Linked DNA regions of Rhizobium rhizoryzae. The protein of the gene in region 1 interacts with the protein of each later gene in a pairwise test. Links are inferred from orthologs where the notes say so. Each region holds a gene or a part of one and is shown on either strand. Other genes may lie near its edges. The genes, in order: G6N80_RS13225 and phnG.

Region 1 (3,198 bases):
TGTGCCTGACGCTGGCAAAGAACCATCTGCCTGATGGCAAGGGCGATTTTGCCATCCTGTCTGCCACCACCACCTCCACGAACCAGAACACCTGGATCGCGGAAATGAAAAAGCAGCTGAAGGATTTCCCGGGCCTGAATCTTGCCACGACAGTTTATGGCGATGACCTTGCCGACAAGAGCTATCGCGAAGCGCAGGGCCTCCTGAAGTCACAGCCGAACGTGAAGGTTATTGTTGCTCCGACGACCGTTGGCGTTCTCGCCGCCTCGCAGGCGGTGAAGGATGCGGGCAAGATCGGTCAGGTCTACGTCACGGGTCTTGGCCTGCCATCTGAAATGGCGGGTGCGATCAAGTCCGGCGCGACGAAGGAATTCGCTATCTGGAACCCGATCGATCTCGGTTACTCCGCAACGCAGATCGCCTATCACCTCGTCAAGGGTGATGCGACCGGCAAGCCGGGCACTGAGGTGAAGGCCGGACGCATGGGCTCGATCAAGATTGGCGACAATGGGGAAGCCGCAATGGCTGATCCGTTCGTCTACAATTCCTCGAATATCGATCAGTTCTCGAAGATCTTCTGATCATTATTCATATTATATGAGGGCGGTTGTCACACCCCCCTCTGCCCTGCCGGGCATCTCCCCCTCAAGGGGGGAGATCGGGTGTGGCACCAACCCTGCCTATTTCCGGCATACATGCTCTCGGCATGACCGAGGGTGACGACGACAGACGAGCTATCTTTCTTGCCGATCTCCCCCCTTGAGGGGGAGATGTCCGGCAGGACAGAGGAGGGTGCTCGCCTGCGATTGAATTGAAACGAACCGGTCGAGCAAATGATGTCTCTACGAACGCAGCCGATTGCAACCGAGTTAACCTCGGTTGCTGCACCCATTCTGGAAATGCGCGGCATCAGCCAGGTCTTTCCGGGTGTGAAGGCGCTGGATCAGGTGTCCATCAGCCTTTATCCGGGGCAGGTGACGGCGCTGATCGGTGAGAACGGCGCGGGCAAATCCACGCTCGTCAAGATTCTGACCGGCATTTATCGTCCAACCGAAGGTGAAATCCTGCTGGATGGAAAGCCGGTGCAATTTGCAAGCGCTCAAGGCGCCATCGACGCCGGCGTCACCGCCATCCATCAGGAAACCGTGCTGTTCGATGAGCTGACGGTGGGGGAAAACATCTTTCTCGGCCATGCGCCGCGCACGCGGTTTCGCACCATCGACTGGCGCACCATCAATGCCCGTTCGCGTGAACTTCTGCGCCAGTTGGAAAGCGATATAGATCCGACCATCCGGCTGAAAGATCTGTCTATTGCTCAGCGGCATCTGGTGGCGATTGCACGCGCGCTTTCCGTCGAGGCGCGCATTGTCATCATGGATGAGCCGACGGCGGCCCTTTCCCGCAAGGAAATTGATGATCTTTTCCGTATTGTCGAAGGCTTGAAGCGGCAGGGTAAAGCCATCCTCTTCATCAGCCACAAGTTCGATGAGCTCTATGAAATCGCTGAGAACTTTGCTGTCTTCCGCGATGGCAAGGCTGTCGGTCATGGTCGTCTGAAGGAAACACCGCAAGGCGAAATCGTGCGCCTGATGGTAGGTCGTGATGTTCACGATGTTTTTCCCAAGGTGGAAGCGCAGATCGGGCCGGTCGTTCTCTCGGTCCAAGGTTACAGCCACCCGACCGAATTCCGCGATATATCGTTCGACCTGAAGCGCGGCGAAATTCTGGGCGTCTACGGCCTCATCGGTGCCGGTCGCTCCGAGCTTTGCCAGTCGCTGTTCGGTATTACAAAGCCGTCATCGGGACGCTTGACGCTGGAAGGCCAGTCCGTCGAAATCCGCTCTGCGCAGGATGCGATTGCGGCGGGCATTGTCTACGTGCCGGAAGAGCGCGGGCGTCACGGTCTGGCGCTGCCCATGCCGATCTACCAGAACATGACGCTGCCATCGTTGGCGAAAACCTCGCGCTCCGGTTTCCTGAAGGCTGCCAACGAGCTGAAGCTGGCGCGGCAATATGCAGAGCGGCTGGATTTGCGGGCTGCGGCACTGTCCGTGCCGGTCGGCACGCTATCCGGCGGCAATCAGCAGAAGGTGGTCATCGGCAAGTGGCTGGCCACCCAGCCGAAGGTTATTATTCTCGATGAGCCGACCAAGGGCATCGATATCGGCTCCAAGGCTGCCGTGCACGGCTTCATTTCCGAACTTGCCTCCCAGGGCCTGTCGATCATCATGGTCTCGTCCGAACTGCCGGAAGTTCTTGGCATGTCGGACCGGATCATGGTGATGCGCGAGGGGCTGATGGCGGCGCTTTATGACCGGTCGGAGGCGACGGCAGAAGTGCTGGTGCGCGCCGCGACCGGCAATGCGTGAGTGTGCATCATGACCAAACTTTTCAAAAGCCGCGAACTGCTTTTATCCGGCATCATCGCCTTGATGATTGCGGGCTTTGCGACCCGCGCCGAAGGTTTTGCCGAGCCCGGCAATCTGGTGAACATCTTCAACGACACCTCCATCCTCATCATTCTGGCGCTCGCGCAGATGACGGTGATCCTGACGAAATCCATCGATCTTTCGGTGGCTGCCAACCTTGCCTTTACCGGCATGGCTGTTGCGATGACGAATGCTGCCTTTCCTGATCTGCCGCTTGTGCTACTCATCGTCATGGCGCTCGGTATTGGGGCAGCTCTCGGCGCGATGAACGGCTTCCTCGTCTGGATTCTGCAGATCCCGCCGATCGTCGTCACGCTCGGCACGCTCACCATCTATCGCGGCATGGCTTTTGTCTTGTCCGGTGGCGGCTGGGTGAATGCGCATCAGATGACGCCGACCTTCCTCAATGTGCCGCGCGCGGTTGTTCTGGGCCTGCCTATCCTGTCATGGGTGGCTATTGCCGTCGTTCTGGGCATGGCCTTCCTGCTGACCCGTACGTCCTTCGGTCGTTCGGCCTATGCCTCTGGCGGCAACCCGACAGCCGCCGTCTATGCGGGCATCGATATTGGTCGCACGCGCTTCTTCGCCTTCGTACTCTCAGGCGCCATGGCGGGACTTTGCAGCTACCTCTGGGTATCTCGCTACGCAGTTGCCTATGTCGATATCGCCGCCGGCTTCGAACTGGATAGCGTTGCGGCCTGCGTCATCGGTGGCATTTCCATTGCAGGCGGCATCGGGTCCGTTGCCGGTGCCGTGCTGGGGTCGCTCT
Region 2 (3,200 bases), on another replicon or contig:
CGGTCGCCCCAAGGGCAGCGCTTCGAACCAGAAGATTTCGAAGGAAACGGCCTTCAATGCAGTGAGCCGCTTTTTCTCGCTTGGCCAGTTTCTGGCGCTGACGGACAAAGCCTCGGATACACTTCGACTCAGTGACGAGTTTCCGCACTGCGCTGTCAGAATTTCCTATCGCAAGAAGGGCAGTCCCAAGGCTCAATCCATGGTCATGGTATTCATCGGCTTCAACGACGAAGCTGATGCACTGGCCTATGCAAAGTCCATCGATGCGCCGGAAATGCTGATCGCTGACCGTCCCTATAACGGCAAGCGTATCTACGAATGGAAGTAACCGGTTTCTAGACTTTCAGAATCGGATGCTGAACTGAACACGATCCGCCGGAAAACGGGTGATGGAATACTGGATCGGCTGATCGGCGAGATCCGTGTTCAGGGATCGGGTCACCAGCATGATGGCGCCCGGCGTAAGCCCCAGAATATCGAGATCCTCCTGATCGGCATGGACGGCGGAAACCTCGGTCGATTTGCGTAGATAATCTGTCACGCCAAAATCCAAAAATGCTTTGGTTATCGACTGTTTGCGCCTGAAAGCTTCAGCAAAGCCAGCGAAACGCTGACCTGGAAGCCACGTGATGGCGCGGCCCACCGCCTGGCCGTCAGCGCTACGACGCGTTTCCAGCCGGCAGACATCCGCACCGACCGATAAGCCGAGATAGGTCGCCACTTCGGCATCCGCTTGTTCCATGCATTCCCGCAGGAGTTCGCCGCTGAATTGCTGTGCCTGATCCGCCAGACCTGCCGTGAAGCGCGTGCGCGGACTAATGGGAAAATCGAAGCGGTCTTTGCGGGCAATGCGGGTGCCCTTCCCCTTTTCCACCAGCAACAAGCCCTCGTCTGATAGCGCCGCAATCGCTGCGCGGACGGTGTGGCGGTTGACGCCAAATTCCGTCGCCAATTGCATTTCAGACGGCAAAGTGCCCGCCTGGTCGTAAAGGCCTGCAGAGACGTTTGTGCGAATACGATCCGCGATCTGCCGCCAGATGGCGACCCCCTTCTGACGCTGCAACATGCCCACCCCTGTCATATGCGTGTCACGCACAGGTTCTAAAACTCTCATCAGTTGTCTAGATGTCTAGATAACTAGACAAGTGGAGTCAAGCGCTGTGATCGAAACCGCAGAAACTCATTCCTCCGGTCAGTTGGATGCCAAGCGCGCTCTGGCGCTGCTGGCCCGCGCCGACCATCAGACTTTGAAGCAAGTCTGGGACGGCCTTTCGGCCAAGCCGCAATTCCGAAAAATCCGTGGACCAGAAGTTGGCCTCGTCATGGTCAAGGGTCGTATCGGCGGTGGCGGCGACCCGTTCAATCTGGGCGAGGCAGGCGTTTGCCGTGCCTCAATCGAGACGGCTGCAGGCGTGGTTGGCCATAGCTATCGCCTGGGCACGGACAAAGCTGCCGCTGAGCTGGGTGCTGTTCTGCACGCTCTTTGGCAAAGCGACGAGTACCGCCAGCATATCGAGAGCACGCTTCTGAGCCCGATCGAACAGCGTGCTGAAGCGGAAGCCCGCACCCGCAGCCAGCAAACGGCGGCCACGAAGGTCGAATTCTTTACAATGGTGAGAGGCGAAGACTGATGGTCGCAACAGCAACTCTTCTTCCCGGATTTGCAGATCCGGTTTTCGACGCCCAAAGCAGTTTTCGCGCAGCCATGGATGCACTGGCGCGTCCCAGTACCGTCCAGCAAATAGGCTGCCCGCTGACCCCGCCGAAAGGCCTCAGCGCCGCGTCTGCAGCCCTGATGCTGACGCTCTGTGATTATGATACGCCGGTCTATCTGTCTGCAGCACTGGCTCAAGGTGCCGTTCCCGGCTGGCTCGGCTTTCATGCCGGAGCCAAGGTCACGAGTGACAAATCCACCTCCGCCTTCGCCTTCTTCGACAAGAGCAGCCCCCTGCCTGCGTTCAGCCAGTTTTCTCAGGGCACGCAGGATTATCCCGACCGCTCTACGACGATTGTTCTCGAAGTTGCCAGCCTCGAGGGCGGCGCACGGCTTTCGCTCTCCGGCCCCGGCATCAAGGGCGCGAACGAGATTTCGTCGGTCGGACTGCCTGCCACTTTTCTCGATCAATGGCGCGCCAACCGCGCGCTGTTTCCACGCGGCATTGACCTGATCCTGACCTGCGGCAACCGTCTGATCGGCCTGCCACGTACGGTCACGATCAAGGCTCTGGAGGTCTGAACCATGTATGTTGCCGTCAAAGGTGGGGAAACCGCCATCGCCAACGCCCATCAACTTCTGGCCGACCGCCGCCGGGGCAATCGCGATCTTCCAGCCATCACCATCGAGCAGATTGCCGAGCAGCTGGCGCTCTCGGTCGATCGCGTCATGGCGGAAGCATCGCTCTATGACCGTTCACTTGCAGCATTGGCTGTGAAGCAATCCCGAGGCGACCTGATCGAGGCAATCTTTCTGCTGCGGGCCTATCGCACCACGCTGCCGCGCTTCGGTACATCAGAGCCGATCAATACCGCCAGGATGCAGATCGAGCGGCGCGTTTCCGCCACCTACAAGGATCTGCCGGGCGGCCAGCTTTTGGGGCCAACTTTTGACTATACGCACCGTCTGCTGGACCCTGATCTGCTTCACGATACGCCCGTTGAAGCGCCCGTTGGCAGGTCCGACGCGGATGAGCCGGTCATGCGTGTCAGTGAAATTCTGGCGGGCGAAGGTCTGATCGAAGCGGATGGCGAGCTTCCATCAGAGCACATCGCCGGTGACCTGACCCGCGAGCCGATGGAATTTCCGATGCCGCGCGACTTGCGCCTTCAGGCACTGGCACGCGGTGACGAGGGCTTTCTGCTGGCTCTGGGTTATTCCACACAGCGCGGTTATGGCCGCACGCATCCCTTCGTCGGGGAAATCCGCATCGGTCTGGTGGAGGTTGAACTGGATGTGCCGGAACTGGGCTTTGCCGTTTCTCTCGGTGCAATCCGCGTGACGGAATGCCAGATGGTGAACCAGTTCAAGGGTTCCGCCAAGGCACCGCCGCAGTTCACCCGCGGCTATGGCCTCGTCTTCGGCCAGAGCGAACGCAAGGCCATGTCCATGTCGCTGGTGGACCGGGCGCTCAGAACGCAAGAGTTTGGCGAAGATGTTATTGCCCCGGCGCAGGACGAGGAATTTGTCATTTCCCACTGCGACA

Evidence for each region.
Region 2: the proteins of G6N80_RS13225 (region 1) and phnG interact in binary tests that used the Escherichia coli proteins (3 or more experiments, as listed by UniProt). The link is inferred for Rhizobium rhizoryzae from one-to-one orthologs.

The regions. Positions count from the first base shown.
Region 1 is NZ_CP049250.1:1,488,554-1,491,751, forward strand. What follows is about bases 224-3,101. They hold G6N80_RS13225 (sugar ABC transporter ATP-binding protein), read left to right. Parts: upstream 224-833; coding sequence 834-2,369; downstream 2,370-3,101. Other genes in these bases: rhaS (rhamnose ABC transporter substrate-binding protein), read left to right, coding at 224-581; G6N80_RS13230 (ABC transporter permease), read left to right, coding at 2,379-3,101. Also shown: more of rhaS, read left to right, coding at 1-223; more of G6N80_RS13230, read left to right, coding at 3,102-3,198. UniProt on the Escherichia coli protein: Part of the ABC transporter complex RbsABC involved in ribose import. Responsible for energy coupling to the transport system.
Region 2 is NZ_CP049249.1:337,197-340,396, reverse strand. The notes cover bases 16-2,895. They hold phnG (phosphonate C-P lyase system protein PhnG), read left to right. Parts: upstream 16-1,160; coding sequence 1,161-1,631; downstream 1,632-2,895. Other genes in these bases: G6N80_RS02375 (carbon-phosphorus lyase complex subunit), read left to right, coding at 2,240-2,895; phnH (phosphonate C-P lyase system protein PhnH), read left to right, coding at 1,631-2,236; phnF (phosphonate metabolism transcriptional regulator PhnF), read right to left, coding at 344-1,081; G6N80_RS02395 (hypothetical protein), read left to right, coding at 16-328. Also shown: more of G6N80_RS02395, read left to right, coding at 1-15; more of G6N80_RS02375, read left to right, coding at 2,896-3,200. UniProt on the Escherichia coli protein: Together with PhnH, PhnI and PhnL is required for the transfer of the ribose triphosphate moiety from ATP to methyl phosphonate.